3 regions of the Peribacillus aracenensis genome follow, and region 2 is predicted to be linked to each of the others. Evidence: riboswitches for the same ligand, from Rfam matches in the RefSeq annotation. Region 2 holds a riboswitch; each other region holds the start of a gene.

The links. A riboswitch is a leader RNA that binds a small molecule or an ion and turns the genes downstream of it on or off. The one in region 2 is predicted to bind S-adenosylmethionine.
Region 1: it holds a riboswitch for S-adenosylmethionine, as region 2 does, so the genes downstream of both, N0M92_RS03815 (methionine biosynthesis PLP-dependent protein) here and N0M92_RS24640 (YezD family protein) in region 2, are expected to answer to the same signal.
Region 3: it holds a riboswitch for S-adenosylmethionine, as region 2 does, so the genes downstream of both, N0M92_RS10315 (5-methyltetrahydropteroyltriglutamate--homocysteine S-methyltransferase) here and N0M92_RS24640 (YezD family protein) in region 2, are expected to answer to the same signal.

Annotation. Positions count from the first base shown of each region.
Region 1 covers NZ_JANZMJ010000002.1:241,914-249,633, reverse strand. Annotated here, with positions in the region: gene N0M92_RS03840 (PucR family transcriptional regulator) at 162-1,049, shown strand; gene N0M92_RS03835 (ABC transporter ATP-binding protein) at 1,174-2,319, shown strand; partial or broken gene N0M92_RS03830 (IS5/IS1182 family transposase) at 2,511-2,813, shown strand; gene N0M92_RS03825 (hypothetical protein) at 2,923-3,165, opposite strand; gene fumC (class II fumarate hydratase) at 3,274-4,656, opposite strand; SAM riboswitch class I at 4,983-5,096, shown strand; gene N0M92_RS03815 (methionine biosynthesis PLP-dependent protein) at 5,181-6,293, shown strand; gene metC (cystathionine beta-lyase) at 6,290-7,471, shown strand; gene N0M92_RS03805 (type B 50S ribosomal protein L31) at 7,584-7,720, opposite strand, start outside.
Region 2 covers NZ_JANZMJ010000036.1:27,127-34,846, reverse strand. Annotated here, with positions in the region: gene cobA (uroporphyrinogen-III C-methyltransferase) at 1-433, opposite strand, end outside; gene N0M92_RS24665 (DUF3906 family protein) at 453-668, opposite strand; gene N0M92_RS24660 (nitrite/sulfite reductase) at 689-2,314, opposite strand; gene cysC (adenylyl-sulfate kinase) at 2,331-2,930, opposite strand; gene sat (sulfate adenylyltransferase) at 2,974-4,122, opposite strand; gene N0M92_RS24645 (phosphoadenylyl-sulfate reductase) at 4,152-4,856, opposite strand; gene N0M92_RS24640 (YezD family protein) at 5,039-5,182, opposite strand; SAM riboswitch class I at 5,353-5,461, opposite strand; gene ssuE (NADPH-dependent FMN reductase) at 5,740-6,273, opposite strand; gene N0M92_RS24630 (TetR/AcrR family transcriptional regulator) at 6,486-7,073, opposite strand; gene N0M92_RS24625 (SDR family NAD(P)-dependent oxidoreductase) at 7,245-7,720, opposite strand, start outside.
Region 3 covers NZ_JANZMJ010000008.1:21,498-29,217, reverse strand. Annotated here, with positions in the region: gene N0M92_RS10320 (hypothetical protein) at 1-303, shown strand, start outside; gene N0M92_RS10315 (5-methyltetrahydropteroyltriglutamate--homocysteine S-methyltransferase) at 452-1,555, opposite strand; SAM riboswitch class I at 1,865-1,966, opposite strand; gene N0M92_RS10310 (hypothetical protein) at 2,133-2,561, shown strand; gene N0M92_RS10305 (glycerol-3-phosphate responsive antiterminator) at 2,727-3,269, shown strand; gene N0M92_RS10300 (MIP/aquaporin family protein) at 3,496-4,320, shown strand; gene glpK (glycerol kinase GlpK) at 4,342-5,832, shown strand; gene N0M92_RS10290 (hypothetical protein) at 6,008-6,532, opposite strand; gene N0M92_RS10285 (glycerol-3-phosphate dehydrogenase/oxidase) at 6,591-7,720, shown strand, end outside.

The sequences.
Region 1 (7,720 bases), on a different contig from region 2:
AACGATATTCCATAAAGCATACGCAATACCCTTTCCTAACATTAATAAAACTTGCAACTTTTCTTTGATTATCCCTTCTCGGAAAAACTAGCAATATCCTGTTCTTTTGAACTTTATTCTTTTTCGCTATAATGATAGGGAAAGGGAGAAAGAAGGTGGAAATGATGCTTGAAAATCTTAAACAAAAATTCCCTAATGCCCTTACCAACAAAATGGATGCTGATGAAATTTCTGACTTTGTTTGGTTCGAAGACTCAAGAAGTTTACTTGGCATTCCCCGTTCAGATATCACAGACGAAGAAATCCGTTTATTGGAACTGCTTTTTGCTCCTTCTATAAACCCGAATAACCTCAATGTACATCCAGACTCATCATGGAAAACTTTTTTATCCGAACCGAATGCACCATTGCCTTTAACGAGCTGGGAGAATGTTCGATTTCTTCATTTCAAGCTGACTCATGCTGATTTTTCCAACTCTGATTTTGAAGAAGCCTTCCTAGCTTTCGTTCCATCTGACGCAGCTATTGTCTGGGAAAGTGAAACGGCAGGAGTCTTAATTGAAACGGACGAAGAAGAACCTTTATCAACTAAACAATTAATCGCCATTTCTTCCACGCTTGAAAGTGACTTTTATGTAAAGACCCGTATGTTCACCGGGCGCTTTCACCCTATAAACCAAGACCTTCATCAGCACTGGACTCAGGAGAAAAAGTGTTTTGATTTGGCACAGATGCATCTGCCGGGCCTAAAGGTGGCTGATTTGGCAGACATCATCCCTCACTCATTAATAAAGGATCCATCCTTTAAGGATGCAAAGTGGTTTATCAATGAGATTCTTGGCAAGACCAAGCAGGATACAGAACTGATCAAAACGATTAAAACGTATATCGAATGTAATTCAAATGCCACCTATGCCTCCAAACAGCTTTATATACATCGGAACAGCTTACAATACCGAATCGATAAATTCTCTGAAAGAACTGGTCTCGATATTAGAAACTTCCGTCATGCCCTTACTGCATACTTGATACTTTTACTGAATGATTAATTTTCAATGCAAACAGGTAATATCACCCTTTTTTGTGCAATGTGCCCATACTTTTTTCAAATCCGATAGCTTAGACTATAGTTAATTGGTACAAGTAATCAGGAGTTTAAAAGGGGGATTATTCATGGCAGAGCTAGTGTTGGATCATATATTCAAGATTTATGATAAAAAGGTGACGGCTGTTAAAGACTTCAACCTTCGTGTTGCCGATAAGGAATTCATAGTTTTTGTGGGACCTTCGGGTTGCGGCAAATCGACGACATTAAGGATGATTGCCGGACTTGAAGACATTTCCGAAGGGGATTTATATATAGACGGCAAGCGAGTCAATGATGTCCCCCCTAAAGATCGTGATATTGCGATGGTTTTCCAGAACTATGCCTTATATCCTCATATGTCCGTATATGATAATATGGCATTCGGATTAAAACTCAGGAAAACGCCAAAAGCGGAAATCAAGCAAAGAGTCAATGAAGCGGCAAGGATTCTCGGACTTGAAGAGCTGCTAAACAGGAAACCTAAAGCCCTTTCAGGTGGTCAGCGCCAGCGTGTCGCACTTGGCCGGGCCATTGTAAGGGACGCAAAAGTTTTCTTGATGGATGAGCCATTATCCAATCTCGACGCAAAGCTACGGGTTCAAATGCGTGCGGAAATCGCTAAACTACATAAACGGCTCGACACCACAACGATATATGTCACGCATGACCAAACAGAGGCAATGACGATGGCGACACGTCTTGTTGTAATGAAGGATGGTATCATCCAACAGGTCGGTGCACCAAAGGACGTTTATGAGAAACCGATAAACGTTTTCGTCGGCGGCTTTATCGGATCGCCTGCCATGAACTTCTTTACGGGAACCTTAAAAGAAGGCACTATTAAAATAGGCGAACAAACACTTGAAATACCTGAATTGAAGATGAAAATGCTGCGTGATCAAGGATATGTCGGAAAAGATATAATCCTTGGCATCCGTCCGGAGGATTTCCATAATGAAGGTGCTTACTTCACGAAGTCCCCTAACACTGCATTCACAACCCAAATTGATGTAGCCGAACTGATGGGCGCGGAGATCATGCTCTACTCCACATTAGAGGGACAGCACTTCGTCGCACGCGTCGATGCCAAGAATATGATCCAGGCAGGCGAAAATATCGAACTTGCCCTCGATATGAATAAAGCACACTTTTTTGACAAAGGGACTGAACATCGCATTTTAGTGGAAGAAGATGAACAGATGCAGGAAAGCATGAAGTTATCTGCCAATTAAACGTAAAAAGACCCATTCGTAGTGGGTCTCAGACTGTAGACAAACGATGAAAATCGAGTTTGTCTACAGTTTTTTTAGGGGTTTATGCAACTTGAACCTTAATTCCCACTCCAGGCACTCGCTTTTCCCGCAGGAGTCTCGCAGCTTCTGTTCCAATTAACTTTGGATGAACCCTTTATGATCAACTTGAAATGACTACTTTAGATCAACTGGTGCCCGCGAACCATTTGGTTCGTAAAATTGAGGCTCCCTTTGACTTCACTTTCATTTATGATTTGGTGAAGGATATGTATTCAGAAATAGGACGCCCAAGTATTGATCCAGTCATATTAGTCATACTGACTTTCATGCAATTGAAAAAGTTGAACAAATATGGCTTTCCGTTGATTCTTAGGCATTGGTATCCATGATAAAGTGCTCGTTTCTCAACATTTGGGAAAAATTATGAACGTCGCTTTAAAGATACAGACCTGTCTGATCACTTAGGCTATAAATGGAATTTCAAAAGGGGTCGAATTTTTTTGAATCGAACCCCTTTTGTCTACAAACTGAGACCCGTTCATTATGGGTCTTTTTACGTTTATTCAAATAAAAGGGGTAGATTCATTCCTGGACCAATACCACTTCATCATGTCCGCATTCAGAGCATTTCATGAGATGCGGGCATTGGCCTTTTTGAAGGGATTTAGGGTATCCGTCGTTTTCTTTAAGTATGTCGATATCCATATAAGCACTGTAATCATCAGCGTAGTCCATGAATTTCCCTTTGTCATCAAGTTCACTGCCGCATTTCGGGCAATTCACATGAATTTTTCTTAGACCGTTGCAAAGCGGGCATAAAGACATTGTTTTTCCTCCTGTTCACGATACCTATGATCTCAGTATTTGTTCATTCCATTATTTTAACCCATGGAAACACCCTCCCTAATACCAAGGGAGGGCACATCCATTCAATTATTTATTAACCATGTTAGCAGGATCGACCCATGCATTGAATTCACCTTCCGTCAGGAACTCCAATTTCAACGCAGCTTCTTTCAATGTTGAGTTGTCCTTGAATGCAGTTTTGGCGATTTTGGCTGCTTTTTCATAACCGATATGGGGGTTCAATGCTGTTACCAACATAAGGGAACGTTCTACATTTTCTTTGATTTTATCTTCATTTGCAGTGATGCCCACCGCACAATTATCGTTGAATGAATGAATGCCTTCCGTCAATAATTTTACCGTTTGCAGGAAGTTATAGATGATGACAGGCTTGAATACATTCAACTCAAAATTACCTTGGCTTGCTGCAAAGCCAATTGTAGCATCGTTACCCACGATTTGTGTTGCAATCATGGTAAGCGCTTCACTTTGTGTTGGATTGACTTTACCTGGCATGATGGAGCTGCCTGGCTCGTTTTCCGGAATGGCTATTTCACCGATTCCGCTTCTTGGACCACTTGCCAGCCATCTGACATCGTTCGCAATTTTCATTAAATCCGCTGCCAATGCTTTTAAAGCACCGTGTGCGTAGACGATTTCGTTATGGCTTGTCAATGCATGGAACTTATTATCAGATGTGACAAAAGGATATCCAGTATCAGCTGCAATTTGTTTGGCGGAAAGTCCCGGGAATTCTTTTTTTGTATTGATTCCGGTTCCTACAGCCGTTCCTCCTAGTGCAAGGTTCAATAATTTTTGGCTGCTTTCTTCAATCATCGCTAGATCTTTGTCAAGCATCGCTTTCCAACCGGAAATCTCTTGTCCCAATGTTAATGGTGTAGCATCTTGAAGATGTGTCCGGCCAATTTTCACGACATCCCAAAATTCTTTTTCCTTTGTATCGAATGTATCACGAAGAGCTTTAATGGCAGGAACCAATTTTTCAGCGACTTCCATAAAGGCAGCAATATGCATGGCTGTCGGGAAAGTATCATTGGAGCTCTGTGCCTTGTTAACATCATCATTCGGATGAAGGGTTTCCGATTCACCATTTTCTTTTAACCATTCATTTCCTTTGTTTGCGACCACTTCATTCACGTTCATGTTACTTTGCGTACCGCTTCCCGTTTGCCAAACTACAAGCGGGAAATGTTCATCTAGCGTTCCTTCAAGGATTTCGCCGCAAATCTTGACGATGGCATTCTTTTTAACTTCCGAAAGATCACCAAGATCATAGTTCACCTTTGCCGCAGCTTGTTTAACGTATGCAAATGCACGAACTAATTCAATCGGCATTTTTTCGTTACCGATTTTGAAATTGTTACGACTTCTCTCGGTTTGTGCTCCCCAATATTTATCAGCAGGAACTTTCACTTCACCCATCGTATCTCGTTCGATTCTGTATTCCATGTGTTCTCCTCCTATGTTTGCACTATTCATTGAAGACCAATTTGCATATGAAATGAATAATGTCGTATTATTCTTCCTCTCCATACATTGTACAAACTTTATTATTTTAAAGCAAAAATATCCGCTGACCTTTCACTTTTGCCGAAAATTCCATGACCCTTCGTGTTTATATGAAGATTCGGATATTCTTTTTTTAGATACATAAAGTGTTGACGCACTAGGCACCAATTAACCTGGTCATGAACATCCAAGCATTATCCATCCCAAAATGTCCTTGACAGTATTTTGTATATATAGTAAATTCAAAAGAAATTGAATAATCTAAACTCTTATCGAGAGAGGTAGAGGGAATGGCCCGATGACACCTCAGCAACCTTCATTTGTTTCAAACCAATGAAAAGGTGCTAATTCCACAAGTTTGTGAACTTGGAAGATAAGAAGAATGACTCGTCCTTATAATCAAAGTCTTCTTCTTAAAGAAGACTTTTTTTTATTTTATATAACTCAAAGGAGCAGTGAAAACCATGTACAAAACTGAAACATATCTTGCTCAATTAGGAAACCGCAGCGAAACGGCGACAGGAACAGTCAATCCGCCAGTATACTTTTCAACAGCTTTTCGCCATGAAGGAATTGGCCAATCGACGGGATTCGACTACACAAGGACAGGTAATCCTACACGCCAATTATTGGAGCGTTCCATCGCCGATCTGGAAAAAGGTGACCAAGGTTATGCCTGCAGTTCAGGAATGGCCGCCATTTCCACTATCCTTGCCCTTTTTAAATCAGGTGATGCCTGGATTGTCAGCGAGGATCTTTATGGCGGTACATATCGTCTGTTAGAACAAGGTTTTAAAAAATGGGGGTTGCAGTGTGACTATGTAAACACTTGTTGTTTGGAGGATATAGAAAAAGCCATCACTCCTCACACGAAAGCCATCTTCATCGAAACTCCCACTAACCCTCTTATGCAGCAAACGGACATTAGCGCTGTTGCCGCATTGGCCAAACAATATAATTTACTATTGATCGTTGATAATACTTTTTACACGCCTCTTATTCAACAACCCATCCTGCTTGGAGCGGATATCGTGATTCACAGTGCCACCAAGTATCTCGGTGGTCATAATGATGTGCTCGCCGGACTGATCGTTGCTAGCGGCGCTGAATTATGTGATGCACTTGCCTTCCATCATAATGGTACCGGAGCTGTCTTGAGCCCCTTTGATTCTTGGCTGTTGATGCGTGGAATGAAAACCTTGGCATTGCGGATGGAGCGTCATGAAAAGAATGCCAAAATACTTGTAGATTACTTGTCGGAACATGATTGTGTCACGGACGTATTGTATCCCGGGAAAGGCGGCATGATTTCATTCCGTATCATTGATGAATCGGCGGTCAACCCCTTTTTACAATCGCTCTCATTAATTTCCTTTGCAGAAAGCCTTGGAGGGGTTGAAAGCTTTATCACCTATCCTGCCACACAAACGCATGCCGATATACCGCTTGAAGTCAGAACGGCAAATGGAGTTTGTAATCGCCTGCTCCGCTTCTCCGTTGGCATCGAGGATAGCGATGATTTGATTCAGGACTTGCAGCAAGCATTCGCACATGTGAAAAGGGAGGCGCTACGATGACAGGTCATGATTTTAGCTTTGAAACGAAATTACTTCATAATCAGCATAAATTCGATCCGGCAACGGGCGGTGTGAGCGTCCCCATTCAGCATGCATCGACTTTCCATCAATCCGATATCGATCAATTTGGCAAATATGATTACAGCAGAAGCGGGAACCCGACTCGCGAAGCACTTGAAGACATCATTGCCGAACTTGAGGAAGGCACTCACGGCTTTGCTTTTTCATCAGGTATGGCTGCCATTTCAACAGCCTTCCTGCTATTGTCTGCCGGGGATCATATCGTCATTTCCGAAGATGTGTACGGCGGAACATTCAGGATGGTCACAAGCGTATTGACTCGTTTCAATATTGAGCATACCTTCGTTGACATGACGGACCTTGAAAGCGTCAAAGCCGCCGTTCAGCCAAATACCAGGGCCATATATATCGAAACGCCTTCAAATCCGTTACTTAAAGTGACCGATATTCAAGCCGTATGTGATATCGCCAAAAAAGCTGGTGCCTTAAGTTTTGTTGATAACACATTCTTGACCCCGGCATTGCAAAAACCGTTGAAACTGGGCGCTGATGTTGTCCTTCATAGCGCGACGAAGTTTTTATCCGGACATAGTGATGTGGTAGCTGGGCTTGCGGTAGTGAAAGATCCGGAATTGGCCGCAAGACTCGGTTCGCTCCAAAACTCCTTTGGAGCGGTCCTTGGTGTCCAGGATGCCTGGCTTGTAATGAGAGGTTTGAAAACCTTATCAGTTAGAATGGAACATTCACAAAAAGGGGCAGAAAAGATTGCAGCCTACTTAAAGGAACAGCCATTGGTGAAAAAAGTGTATTATCCCGGCCTTCCCGATCATCCACAGCACACCATCCAGAAAGGCCAGTCACTTGGAGCGGGGGCGGTCCTATCATTTGAATTGGAAAGTGAGGAAGTCTTCCGTTCTTTCGTGAACACTGTCGAGCTCCCTGTTTTTGCCGTAAGCCTTGGAGCGGTCGAATCTATATTATCTTACCCAGCCAAAATGTCCCATGCTGCCATGCCTGATGATGAAAGGGAAAAGCGAGGCATCACGAACAGCTTGCTCCGCCTCTCTGTCGGACTTGAAAATCCGGACGATTTAATAAAGGACTTCGATGCAGCCCTCGTTAATATTGCCAAAGGGGAAGCAATTGCTGCAAAATGATTTCAGGATGGGTGCCTCATGATTATGGGCACCCTTTTCCTTAGCAACATTATTAACTCTTTTCCAAACCCAGTCATAAAAAAAGACCATCGATTTCCCGATGGCCTGACTCTCATTTCTTCATATTATATTTATCCAGGAAGCGATCCACCCGTCCGCCTTTTTCAGCAAACTTCTGCTTTCCGGTATAAAAAGGGTGCGTATCTGAACTGATTTCCACTTTTAATAATGGATACGTTTGGCCGTCTT
Region 2 (7,720 bases):
GACCGGTAACAATTGCAAATGATGAAGCATGGTCCCTATGTGTAACTGGAATTCCCGCATAAGCTGTAGCGGCGATTCCAGCGGTAATTCCTGGTACGATTTCATAGCTTACGCCACTTTTGGCAAGGGCTTCCGCTTCCTCCCCGCCTCTCCCAAAGACGAAAGGATCTCCGCCTTTCAAGCGGGTGACTATTTTCCCCTTTTTTGCATATTTGACCAGGAACCGATTGATGGTATCCTGCTGCAATAAATGATAATCCGGCAGTTTACCGCAATTAATCAGCTCTACACCGTCTTTTGCATGATTCAATAGTTCTTTATTCACAAGTCGATCATATAAAATGACATCAGCTTCTTGAATGCATTTTAATCCTTTTAATGTAATTAAATCTGGATCTCCGGGACCGGCTCCTACTAGATATACTTTCCCCATTTTTGCAACCTGCCTTCCCTTAGAGAATTGTTTCGAATTCCGATAAAACGAAACCTGCTCCATTTTTAATTTTCCTTTTTTCATATAATGAGATGTCATCCACTTCAGGCAATTTCAAATAATGCTTTTCCAGTTCGATATCAACAAGTTCAAACGCCTTTTCATCTGAATCGGCAACAATGATGACATGGATTGGTTTTTCCTTGATAGTGACTTCAAAACGGTATAGATTCATGGAATGCTTACCTTCCCCTATTAAACGGAAACTCCCGCTAATATATCATCAAGTTTACTTTGTAACTCGTCTACCCCTATCCTTTCAACAAAATCGAGAAAGGTTTCTGATAGAAGTTTTGTTTCTTTGAAAAATAGGATCAATTCTTTCAAAACATGATAGAGCTGATCAGCTTCCACTTTTCCTTTAAGTTTTTCATTGAACTTCCCGCCTTCGTCCAGCGTTCCTCCAACGTATATTTCAAATGCCTCGACCATCTTTTTGTCCTGGTTTTTCATTTTTATGCCTTGTAGCCCTATTTCGGCGATGGCTCTTTGACCGCAATTATTCGGACAACCGACCATATGCATCCTTACAGGTACATCGAGATCTATTTCCTTGTCCAGTGATTCAGAAATGGTCCTCATTCGGTTTTTAGTTTCAACAAGGGCCAGGTTGCAATACTCGATGCCTGTACAAGAAACGGAATAACCAATGAATTTCTTTGGTTGATATGGAAATCTTTCAAAGATGGTTTCCTGCTTTAATTCCTCAAGTTTTGCATCCGGCACATTGGGAATGATTAGATTTTGGGAATTACAGTTGCGGATTTCACCATTTCCATATTTTTTCGCAAGTTCGGCAAACTCGATCACTTCGTCCGGATTTAGACGACCCACTGGTATATTGACTCCAACATAGTTAAGACCATCTTGTTTTTGTTTATGGATGCCGTAGAAATAACCTGCATTCCATCCCTTCACCGCACTTTCTCCCTTTTCAGGAAGCGGACCGGTGTATTCCAGCAATTTTTCCTTGAATTGTTCAGGACCCCAGTCAGCAACAAGGAATTTCAAGCGCGAGCGATGACGCTTTTCACGGTACCCAAAGTCACGGAATATCGTCGTGATGGCGGCCGCTACTTCCACTGTTTTTTCAGGTAAAATGAATAAATCAAGTTCTTCTGCCAGCATCGGAACGGAGGAAAGCCCTCCGCCTACTTTCACGTGAAATCCAACTTCCGTCACCCCATCGATTTCTTTAGTGGCTGGATTGAATGAAACACAGTTGATTTCAGCATTCGAAGCATTATGGATATTAGCACTGATGGACATTTTATATTTCCTCGGAAGGTTTGAATAGTCTTCGTTAAGGCGGAAATACTCAAATACATCATAGAGGACCTCGCGTGTATCAAAAAGTTCATCGGGATCGATGCCTGCTAATGCATTCCCGATGATATTACGTGTGATATCACCACAAGCACCAGCCGTAGTCATTCCAACCTTTTCCAAACGATTTAAGATATCCGGGACTTGTTCGATAGTCAGCCAGTGGAATTGAATGGCTTGACGGGTTGTAATGTCATATACACCCCTCCCGTAATCTTTAGCGATGTTAGCTAGAGTTATTTGTTGATCATACGTCAGGATACCTCCGGGAATAACGACACGCATCATCCAGTAACCAGCTTCTTTTGGCCGTTGCAGGTATAGACCTGCCCACTTGAACATATCCCAATTCTCTTTAGGGATGGAATCAAAACCATTTGCTGCGTAATGTGGAATATCATCAAATATCTTCAATCCGTCTTTTTCCAATTTCCAGATTTCCGTTTTATTTTTAGCGATTAGTGGATTTTCCGACCAAGATTTTTCGTAAACCATTACATTTCCTCCTTGATTAAATCGCTTTCTTTGCTGTCAAATAGCCGATTACCTGTTCAACGCACTCTTCAATGCTGTATTGGTCGGATTCTAAAATGATTTCCGGTTGTTCTGGTTCTTCATACGGAGAGTCGATTCCTGTAAAATCTTTAATGATTCCTTTACGTGCCTTATCATATAGACCCTTTGGATCACGCACTTCACACTCTTCGATCGGACACTTTATGTATACTTCAATAAACTCCCCTTCTTCGAGTAAATCACGTACAATCTGCCGATCTGCCCTGAATGGAGATATGAAGGCAGTCAATACGAACTGCCCACTATCCACGAATAACTTGGAAACCTCACCGATCCGCCTAATATTCTCGGTTCTATCCTCTTCAGAAAAACCTAAATCTTTATTTAAACCGTGGCGGATATTATCACCATCCAAAACATAGCTTCGAATATTCCGATTATATAATTCTTTTGCGACCGCGTTCGCAATCGTTGATTTTCCGGAACCCGAGAGTCCTGTAAACCATAGAACTGTGCTTTCATGCCCGTTTTGCTTCCGGCGGAGCTCCTTGGTCAATGACGTTTCATGCCAAGTGACATTCGTACTTTTACTCATATAATAATCCCCCTCTTCATGTGATCCTTCAATTCATGTCCAATCAGTTATAAACTTCATTCTTTTTCAGACCTTCGATCAACACCTCGATGACCTCTTTACGGCTAAAGGTAGCTGGAGGAATTTCTCCATTACGCAACATTTCCCTTACCTTCGTTCCAGACAGGATGACATGATCTTCCCTGCCGTGCGGACAAGTTTTAGCGGAAGCCATATTGCCGCATGCTTTACAGTAAAAACTATGTTCAAAGAATAATAACGTGATCCCTAACTCATCGGCGTTAAAATTCCCAAAGATTTTTTGGGCATCATATGTGCCATAATAATCGCCCACACCCGCATGATCACGTCCGACGATAAAATGGGTGCATCCATAATTTTTACGGACCATTGCATGGAAAATGGCTTCTCTAGGTCCTGCATAACGCATGGCAGCAGGGAAAACAGCAAGGGAGACACGATCCTTGGGATAATATTTCTCAAGCAGCACTTTGTAACTTTCCATTCTTACATCTGCCGGAATGTCATCGGATTTAGTGGCACCTACAAGAGGATTTAAGAATAGGCCGTCGACGATCTCCAATGCTGTCTTTTGAATATATTCATGTGCACGGTGAACAGGGTTCCTCGTTTGGAAACCGACAACCGTTTCCCACCCTTTTTCAGCAAAAGCTTTCCTTGTCTCGACAGGGTCCAGATAATTAGCTTGGAATAACGGACGCTCTATTCTCTTAATCAACTTTATTTCCCCGCCGACATATACATCACCGCGGTTAAATAAATTTTTCACTCCGGGATGCTTCTCATCATCCGTTTGATATACTAATGTCGCTTCCAATTGCTTATCCGGAGTGTAAATATCGGAAACGGTGAGAACCCCGTATGTTTCACCCTCATGAGTCAGCGTTACTTCTTCACCTATAGTAAGGGTTTCTGCAATTTCTTCGGTCAAAGGCAGCGTAATCGGGATGCTCCATACATGTCCGCTGCTAAGCCTCATTTCCCTGACCACTGTCTCATAGTCACTTTTTGTAAAGAATCCCTTAATCGGGCTGTAGGCACCAGTGCCTATCAATTCAAGATCACTTAAAGCGATTTCATCGATTTCGATTGACTTTGTTATTTTACTAAAATCATATTTTGGTTCCCAAAGATCGATTAATGTTCCTCCGTGCGGTAGACTGATTGTCATGCTAATTTCCCCCTATGGTTTCTATTTATTTAAGATAAATGCAATCCGCATTCCGTTTTTTGTGCTCCTTGCCAACGGCCTGAGCGTAAATCATCTGCATTGAATGCAGGTGCTGTACACGTTTTACATCCAATGCTAGGATATCCATTATCATGCAGGATATTATATGGAAGTCCGTTTTTGTGGGCGTAGCGCCAAACGTCTTTCCATGTCCAATGTATGAGTGGACATATTTTAACCGACTTGAACTTATTATCCTTATTGATATACTCGGTTTTAGCCCTTGTCTCGGATTGCTCCCTCCGCAGTCCCGAAAGCCAGGCTGTTGCCGTTGAAAGCACATCGGTAAGCGGAATGATCTTACGGATGTTACAGCACTTATTGGAATCACTAAGCCATAATTCATCCCCATATTCCGCTGCTTGTTCCTCAAGCGTCAAGGCAGGTTTCTTCATTTCGATTGAAAGTTTTGGATAGCGCTTCTTCACTTGCTCAATCAATTGGTAGGTCTCTTCAAAATGAACATCTGTATCAAGGAAAACAATTTTTGCCGAAGGGTTGACCTTCGCCAATAAATCCGTAAGCACGATGCCTTCAATACCAAAACTGCAAGCATAAATCAGTTTGTTTCCATAATGGTCATTCGCCCATTGCAGAACTTCCAAAGCTCCTTTTGTGTCACTGTCTTCAGGAAATACAGGGAATTCCCCTGAATTGAAATTTTCATAGTTTATTAATCCAGCCAACTTTTGTAGCCCCCTCTAAAAACTTGCTGTATCAGGTTAGAGTATCTGTTGATCAATACCCGTTTTAATCTTCCCCAGTTTATCTGATTCTAGGAAAAAGAGACGAATCTAACCAATACTCTCTTTATATCAGTTAAACCCGCCTCTAGTTTTTCTAGTCAGCAGATACCTTATTTAATTCTTAATTTTTCATTTCTTTCCATTTGAATGATTTTACCATCCTGGACTATAAGTGTAATGGATCCATATTTCATTGAATTAAGCATTTCTTGAAGTCGTTCAAATATTTCTTCAAGCTGATTCTCTTTATCCAAACCAGTTCCTCCTTTAAGAAAATCCGCGAATATTTTATTTTCGACGCTGATTAAATGTATTTCTTAGTTTTATATAATTCCATACAACCTTACATTGTTATGGTTTACCTGAAATTTTTCCAAAAACAAAAATCTTTCCATGATGGAAAGATCCCAAGGTAAATATCATTACCTTATCTTCCAAAATGATCAACATTTTGTTGGAGGTAGCACCTTGCATCCATCATGCAGGTTGCTGGACTTCAAAGGGCCAATTCCCTCCGTCGCTCTGGATAAGTTTTATTATTTTAAATATTAACATATATTTAATCCTTGTCAATGGAGTTTTCTTATAAAATAACTTGGTTTAATATTATGGATGAACTGTTATTTTTATACACACTATTCAATTTATGATTTTATGTTCATTTAAATACGAAAATAGACTTATTTTTTTAGATAAAGTCTCCAAAAAAATGAGTCTATTTTCATTAATAAACCTATTATTGACGGCTGTAATCACTTTAAGAAATACGTTTGAATGCCTGTCCTTTTGTTGAAAGGATTACTTGAATTCATTAATTTCTTAACTGTATCGCTTCTACAAATTCTTGAACTTGACTCTGGACACGGTCAATTAAATGTGAATCATTAATCGGATTTTCAGAATTCTGTTTATCTATTTCTTTATCAACAAAATAAATGCCCTGAAGCGGCTCGCCTTTTAATATTGAGATTAATGGTTTAAGCGCATAGTCAATCGCCAATAGATGCCTGTTACTTCCACCAATCATGATTGGCAGAACTGGCTTACCCTTGAAAGCGCCTTCTGGCAGCAAATCAATCAAGGCTTTTAATACACCTGTATAGGAAGCCTTATAAACCGGTGAACCAATGATGATTCCTCTGGCTGCTTGAATTCTCTCTGAAAGTTTTAAGATATCATCACTATTATATTTCCCTTGGAATAAATCATCTGCTGAGAAATCCGTTATTGAGAAATAAGCTGTGGTAAATCCTTCTTTTTCGACTAATGATTGAATATGTTTTAGTGAAATGTCCGTTCTTGATGGAATAGCCGGACTTCCTGATAAAATTACGATATCGCTCATATAATACCCCTCCATTGTTACATGATTTTCCAGATAAATTCTTCGTAAAGCATTTCGTGTAGTATGCATTTATCGTAATAGTCTGAAAAATATAAGTCAAATCTTACACTCTGGTTTAATGGATTCACAAATTTGACTGTATCGTTTCTGAATGCATATAAAACGGTCATATTTGCGGCTTGATGCACATGCCTTTAAATATGACCGTTTCTTTATGTATGATTTTGTTTACCATGAATACCATATACCAAAAGTTGTGCAATGTTCTTAATTCGTTCAGAAGTAAAATACGGCTCCTTTTTTTGTTGATGGATTTCATAATGTGTAGATAATGCCAATGTAAAAGAAATGATCCCTACATTAAATAGGATAATGTCAGAGATATATTGTATCTCTCCGCTATCTATTCTCTTTTGTATTTCAATATGCTTGGCATTTGGCTTGAAAATCTGATCTATATATTGCTTTGAAATATCTTGATCGAATTGTGTTTCCCTAAATAATATTGAAAACTGTTCTTTATTTTCAAGAATTTTTCTTATCATGGTGCAAACATGATTCTCCACTAGTTCATCCGTGGCTAGATGGCTAGTCACATCTTCGGATTCCTCATTTTCATTAGGGGTGATTGTAGCCAAAAGCAAATCTTTTTTGCTGTCAAAGTATTTGTAAATAGTAGCTTCGGAAACATTGCATGCAGAGGCAATTTCATTCGTTCTTGTCATGTCAAAACCTTTAGTGGCAAAAAGAGTCCGGGCTACATTTATGATTCGTTCTTTGGTTTGCTGCCCTTTTTTCAAAAATATCAACCTTCTTTTATAAAGATAAGACCGGTTTCACCAATCTATTTCTATGATATCTCGGTGGTAGCAATCGGTCAATATTACCTTTGATTTGTTAGAATTAATATTCCCATATATCATAAATAGAAAACATCGTCTGATTGGGACGATGTTTCTATTTTTTGAAAATCACTTAAAAGATGCATAGCCATCATCGACCATGACTACACTTCCATTGATCGCATCCGCTTCCTCTAACGATAATAGATAGACGGCATTTGCAATGGCTTCTGGCTTGATTAATTTACCGCGCATTTGACTTGCATTCAATTTATCGATGATTCCCATATCTTTATAGCCTTGTATGATAGGAGTGTCAACCCCGCCTGGCGCAATGCCCACTACGCGTATGCCATAAGCGCCCAATTCCAAAGCTGCTGTCTGTGTCATCATTCTTACTGCGCCTTTAGTTGCCTGATAGGCAAAAGTCCCATGGGAAGCTAAGTAGCCAAACACGGAAGCGGTATTTATAATGACCCCCTTGTTATCTAGCTCCTTCATTTTCCTTCCTGCTGCCATGATTCCAAAAGCAACTCCGTGCTGGTTCACTCCAATCGTTTTGAAGTAACCCTCCATATCTTGATCGAGGATCATACCGCCTGCAC
Region 3 (7,720 bases), on a different contig from region 2:
TTGAAACATGATAATCGATTGACGAATACGCTGATCTATTTAGGAGGGGCTATCTTTAATTTAGTCAGCATGCTGATCATCTATAGCTTAGTGTATCAGGATATCCTGGACAGCTCGGTGATCTGGTATCAATTCATCTATTTTTCTTTCTATGTTATGTTCTTCTCGTTGTTTCCGATGTATTTCTCGGACGGGTCGCCTAGTGATGGGAAGGCCGCGGAATTGGCCTTGAGGAACAAGCTGGAAGATAGGGTTACGGATGATATATTTGTGAAGAAAATGGATGATGATAGCTGCAAGTAAAAAAGGGACGTGCTGGTGGCCGTTCTTTTTTGTTTGCTCTCGGATTTTTGGATGAATGTCTTTTACGCTTTTTATTATAAACCTAATCGGCACGCTTATATTGATGCCGATTAGGTTGTTCGAATGGATTAAAGTCTCCGCTAAAAAATCATTCCCATACTTCTTTTGCTACATCAACGACGAATTTCAGCTTTTCCCATTGCTGTTCTTCGGTCAGCTTGTTGCCGTGATGGGTGGAGGCGAAGCCGCATTGCGGGCTTAAGCATAATTGTTCGAGAGGAACGAAGTGCGAGGCTTCTTTAATGCGTGCCTTAACAGCTTCCTTGTCTTCGATTTCCCCATTTTTTGAAGTGACGACACCCAGTACGACCTGTGCACCGCCATTTGGTATGTATTCCAATGGTTTGAAGTCCCCTGAGCGTTGATCATCATATTCCAAGAAAAATCCATCCACTTTTTCTTTTGCCAATAAAGTTGGGGCGATACGGGCATAGCTTCCTTCAAATGCCCAAGTCGACTGATAGTTCCCACGACATAGGTGTGTAGTGACGACAAGGTCTTCTGGTTTGCCTTCCAATGCGCCATTAATTACGCGAAGTGCAAGATCGATTAACTGTTCCCTCGTATATTTTCCATCTTTGAACTGGAAATCCGGAGCTGAAAGTCTGGCAATATATACATCATCCAATTGAAGATAACGCACACCTGCTTCATAAAAGGCCTTCAAAGCATGCTGATATGCTTTGATGATATCATTTGCATAGTCTTCAATATCAGGGTAGATGTCTTCATTATGAATGCCTACAGCAAATAATTGATTCGGACTGGGAATGGTTTGCTTGGCAACGGCGCGTCCGTTCACGATTTTGTTCAATTCAATGAAGTCACGAATGAAAGGATGTTCAGGATTGAATGAAACCTTCCCGGTATTGCGTACGTTATATCTCTCTGTTTCCACACCATCGAACGTGAGCCCTTTTTCAGTCACATATCCCTCGATGCCATTTAAATGTTCGAGGAAGTCAAAGTGCCACCATGTACGTCTGAACTCACCGTCCGTCACGGCTTCCAATCCAACTTCAATTTGTTTTTCGACAATCCGATTGATTTCTTCGGTTTCAACTTCACGAAGCCGCTCTGCTGAAATGGTACCTTCCTTAAACTGCTTTCTGGCAACATGTAAACGTTCTGGTCTTAATAAACTCCCGACGTGATCGGCCCTGAATGGTGCTTTCGTTAATGTGATGGACATGTTGCATTCCTTCTTTCCTTTTAAAAATAAGGCTGTTTTCGCATACTTTGTTGCTATTTACCAAGTAGTGAGGTGTGGTTGATTTCCCCTCCAGATGCTCGCTTTCCGCGGGGCGGGCGGTGAGCCTCCTCGGCGTACACGCCTGTCGGGTCTCGCCTGTCCCGCTGCTCCCGCAGGAGTCTCGCACTTCCGCTCCAATCAACCTTAAATCGTTTCATTTTAAAAACAACAATCTTTACGAAAAGAGCCAAAAATAAAAAACCTCTTCTTAAAAATAAGAAGAGGTGTTGGCAACCAAGCTATATACTCTTCTTATCTTCAAGTTTTTACACTTCTGGAATTAGCACAGTACATGATCAGTCTGTTGCTGAGGCATCAAAGGGCCAGTCCCTCCACCTCTCTGGATAAGAGTTGTCTATTAAATTAATTATGACTATACAGGTAGTTTTTATAAAGGTCAAGGGTTGAAGGTGGAAGATTTTGAATATACCGATTATTGATATGTGTTACTACATCAGGGAACCCGGCATATGCTATAACCGAAGATTCATATGAGCGGCAGGAGGGGAATGCAAGGATGAGTACATTCAGTCCATTCAAAAATGGTATAACGATAACTTTAACTGAAGCCATGATAGAGAAAATCATAAGAAGGAAATCATATGGTCAGGATATTAAAGTCGAGATTACGCCAAAACATATCGTGCTTTCCGGAACGACGGAAGTGAAAAAAATGATGTTTAAGAAAAACGTAGCTTTCCGGATTACATTAAAACCGGTTTCTGTGGAAAAAAGAACGATTTTATTTGAATTAGTGGAAATGGAACCAATTGACAGGAAAATCATCAACCAAAAAATATTTAACAGACCGCCATTTTTTGAATTTGAAAAAAGAACGATCAAAATGAATGTTAATGCCTGGAACATCGTGAGAAAAATTCCCGTTGGCACAATTAAATCGTATGAACTCGTCGAAGGTGCATTGAAAATGAAACTTACTTTATGATCGAGTTTACATACATCCTTAGCCGAAAACTATAAAGGGAGTGCCAGGTATGATAGTGTTATGGTGATATGGGTCATGAAAAAAATGTGTTTGATAAATCAAGCTCTTTAAAATATACTAAATGACTTGAAGTTTTGAGTTTTTCTGGGAATGAGGAGGATAATGATGGATCAGAAGATTTTGCCTGCTTCAGCAAGCATGAAGGATTTCGAAAGATTTTTAGAGAGTTCCTATGAAATAGGTGTGTTTCTTGATTTGCATATATCACAATTGAAAAACGTAAGTATGATGGCAAAGCAGCATAATAAGAAAATGATATACCATGTCGATTTGATCCATGGCATAAGAAGTGATGAGTACGCGACAGAATTCATTTGTCAGGAATATAATCCATATGGGCTGATTTCGACTAAATCAAACGTTATATTGAAGGCGAAGCAAAAGGGGGTCATTGCCATCCAGCGAATCTTTTTAATAGATTCACATGCGCTTGAGAAAAGTTATAAGCTGGTGCAGAAAACCAAGCCGGATTATATCGAAGTATTGCCGGGCGCCATGCCATGGATGATAAAAGAAGTGAAGGAACGATTGCAGACACCGATTTTTGCAGGCGGCCTCATTCGTACTTCGGATGAAGTCCTGAATGCCCTCGATGCGGGAGCATCGTCAATCACCACTTCCAAAACTGAATTATGGGATATCGTTTAATAGGGGAAATTGAAAAAAATTACAGAAAAATAGATAAATTCTTCACAAATTATTGACAGCGTTTTCATAAACAAGTATATTTTACAGTACAAGTTAATAGATGTGACGGAGACTAGGAGATTCACAACAGATCTATTCATAATTTATATTATGAAGATAGTTCTGCTGTGAATCTCCTTTATTTGTTGGCAAGGTTTAAAAAATTATCAGGGGAGGGGTTTTATTCATGACTCCATTTTGGGGAGAAGTATTAGGTACGATGATATTAGTTTTATTCGGAGCAGGCATTGGGGCTGGTTCATCCTTAAAGGGGTCCTATGCAAAAGATGCCGGCTGGATCGTTATCACGATTGCGTGGGGATTGGCTGTTACCATGGGTGTTTTTGCAGTGGGTTCCATAAGCGGGGCGCATTTAAACCCGGCAGTCACAGTGGGGTTTGCCATTATTGGGGAATTTCCTTGGAGTGATGTGCCCGGTTACATCGTTGCCCAAATGATTGGCGCAATCCTTGGAGCAACTCTAGTATTCCTGCACTATTTGCCACACTGGAAAGCTACGGATGATCCAGGAGCGAAGCTTGGTGTGTTCGCGACATCACCTGCAATCCCGCACACATTTTCAAATCTATTAAGTGAGATGATTGGAACTTTCATCCTTATTCTTGGTTTATTATTTATAGGTGCCAATCATTTTACAGAGGGTCTAAACCCATTCGCTGTCGGGTTATTGATTGTCGTGATCGGGATGTCACTTGGCGGAACGACAGGATACGCGATTAATCCGGCCCGCGATCTGGGGCCGCGCATCGCTCACTTTTTGCTGCCGATACCGGGCAAGGGCAATTCGAATTGGGGCTATTCATGGATTCCGGTCGTTGGACCGATTATTGGGGGTTCACTTGGTGCCGTTTGTTATAAAGCGTTCTTTATGGGAGAAATAACAGCAGGATTTTGGTCTGTTTTGGGTGCAAGCCTGGTACTATTGATATTAGCCTATGCATTTGGAAAAAAACAGTCGCATGAAATGGAAAGCAGAAATATTGCCAGTTAATTAAAAGGAGGGGCATACACAATGGAAAAATACATTTTATCATTAGATCAAGGAACAACGAGTTCGCGGGCGATTTTATTTAACGAAAAGGGGGAAATCGTCCATTCCTCCCAAAAGGAATTCACGCAGCATTTCCCTAAACCAGGCTGGGTCGAGCATAACGCCAATGAGATTTGGGGATCGATCCTGGCAGTCATTGCCGGAGTACTATCTGAATCCGGTGTAAAGCCAGAACAAATTGCCGGGATCGGGATCACCAATCAGCGTGAAACGGCAGTCGTTTGGGATAAGGAAACAGGTACCCCTGTCTATAATGCGATTGTATGGCAGTCCAGGCAAACAAGTGAAATCTGTGATGATTTGAAGGAAAAGGGACTTAATGATCTATTCCGGGATAAAACGGGATTGTTGATAGATGCTTATTTTTCCGGAACGAAAGTGAAATGGATCCTCGATAATGTCGAAGGGGCCCGGCAAAAGGCGGATGAAGGCAAGCTGTTATTCGGTACCATCGATACTTGGCTGATCTGGAAGCTATCAGGAGGCAAGGCTCATGTAACGGACTATTCCAATGCATCCCGGACATTAATGTACAATATCCATGAACTGAAATGGGATGAAGAACTGCTCGAGATATTGACTGTACCAAAATCGATGCTGCCGGAAGTGAGGCCTTCTTCTGAAGAATATGCACGTACGATCGAATATCATTTCTTCGGCCAATCGATTCCGATCGCCGGGGCAGCCGGTGATCAGCAGGCAGCATTATTCGGCCAAGCCTGCTTTAATGAAGGAATGGCTAAAAATACGTATGGAACAGGCTGTTTCATGCTCATGAATACAGGAGCCAAGGCTGTCAGTTCCGAACATGGATTATTGACGACACTTGCCTGGGGACTGAATGGGAAGGTCGAATATGCATTGGAAGGAAGCATATTCGTAGCGGGCTCCGCAATCCAATGGCTGCGCGATGGCCTGCGGATGCTTCATGATGCCAAGGACAGCGAAGCCTATGCAAAACGGGTGGAAAGTACGGATGGAGTATATGTGGTACCGGCTTTTGTAGGACTTGGAACCCCATATTGGGACAGCGAAGTGCGGGGAGCCGTTTTTGGTTTGACCCGCGGCACATCCAAAGAACATTTCATTCGTGCCACACTTGAATCACTGGCATATCAAACGAAGGATGTCCTTGATGCAATGGAGGCGGATTCAGGAATCGAGCTCCAGACATTAAGAGTGGATGGCGGGGCAGTCAAGAATGACTTCCTGATGCAATTCCAAAGCGACTTATTACGGGTGCCCGTCGAGAGGCCGACCATAAACGAAACTACAGCATTAGGTGCTGCATACTTAGCTGGCCTTGCTGTTGGGTATTGGAAGGATCAAGAAGAAATCTCCCGGCAATGGGCGGTAGACAAAACCTTTAAACACTCCATGGAAGAGCAAGAAAGTGAAAAATTATATGAAGGCTGGAAAAAAGCTGTACATGCCGCTATGGCATTTAAATAAAAAACGAGGTGTATTCTTTCTCAAACGAGCTGGAGTATGCTATAATGAAATCAAGTTAATAACTCGGCCGGAGAACAGGAGAGACCATGAATGCGTTATCGTTAATTCGATAATGTCATTTATGGTCTCTTTTTTGTTTTCAATGGCAGATTAGGGATATTAATATCTATATAAACTATGCGAACAAATGAACCAATTGAATAGAATGACTGAACTCACGAGTAAATAGCGAGAATTCACGAGCAAACCGCGAGAATTCACGAGTAAAGCGTGCGAATTCACGAGTAAACCGTGCGAATTCACGAGTAAACCGAGCAAATTCACGAGTAAACCGCGAGAATTCACGAGTAAACCGAGCGAATTCACGAGTAAAGCGTGCGAATTCACGAGTAAACCGAGCAAATTCACGAGTAAAGCGTGCGAATTCACGAGTAAACCGAGCAAATTCACGAGTAACCCGTGCAAATTCACGAGTAAACCGAGCAAATTCACGAGTAAACAGTGTGAATTCACGAGTAAACCGAGCAAATTCACGAGTAAAGCGTGCGAATTCACGAGTAAACCGAGCAAATTCACGAGTAACCCGCACGAATTCACGAGTAAACGCAGAATTCACGAGTAAACCGTGTGAATTCACGAGTAAACCGTGTGAATTCACGAGTAAACCGAGCAAATTCACGAGTAAAGCGTGCGAATTCACGAGTAAACGCAGCGTTCACGAAAAAATAGAATGCAATACTTTAAAGGAGGAGTCAGGCATGAGGTTTTCAAATATATATCGGGAAGAAACGATCGAACTTCTGAAAAAAGAGAAATATGATGTGGTTGTCATTGGCGGGGGAATTACCGGTGCAGGGATCGCCCTGGATGCAACGACCCGCGGAATGAAAGTAGCTTTGGTTGAAATGCAGGACTTTGCAGCAGGTACTTCAAGCCGCTCGACAAAACTTGTTCATGGCGGATTGCGGTATTTAAAGCAATTTGAAATAAAAATGGTTGCCGAGGTTGGTAAAGAGCGGGAAATCGTTTATGAAAATGGACCGCATGTTACCACACCGGAATGGATGCTGTTACCGATGCACAAAGGTGGCACCTTCGGGAAGTTCAGTACTTCCATTGGCCTTCGGGTATATGATTTCCTTGCGGGGGTTAAAAAAGCCGAACGCAGGAAAATGCTTTCGGTGGAGGAAACGCTAAAGCGGGAGCCGCTCGTTAAGAAAGAGGGACTGAAGGGCGGAGGCTATTATGTTGAATACCGGACAGATGATGCACGTCTGACGATTGAAGTGATGAAGGCGGCTGTCGATAAAGGTGCAACACCGATAAATTATACAAAAGTGGAAAAATTGTTATATGACAATGGCAAGGTGAACGGCGTCCAAGTTGCCGATTCACTATCAGGTGATTCTTATGAAATATACGCAGACAAAGTTATTAATGCAGCAGGTCCATGGGTCGATTCCATTCGTGAAAAGGACCAATCGAAAAAAGGGAAAACGCTGAAGTTATCCAAGGGTGTTCATGTGGTCATCGATCAATCGAAATTCCCGTTGAAGCAGGCGCTTTACTTTGATACGCCTGATGGCCGGATGATTTTTGCCATCCCGAGAGCCGGTAAGGCTTATGTAGGGACTACGGACACTTTTTATGATGGTGATCCTGCAGTGCCGACCGTTACGTCCGAAGACCGTGCCTATTTATTAAAGTCGATACATTATATGTTTCCAGAAGTGAACATTACGGGTGATGATATTGAATCAAGCTGGGCTGGAGTGAGGCCGTTGATTCTTGAAGAAGGGAAAGACCCTTCTGAAATATCAAGGAAGGATGAAATTTGGGAGTCCGATTCGGGCCTTATCACGATTGCTGGAGGGAAATTGACCGGTTA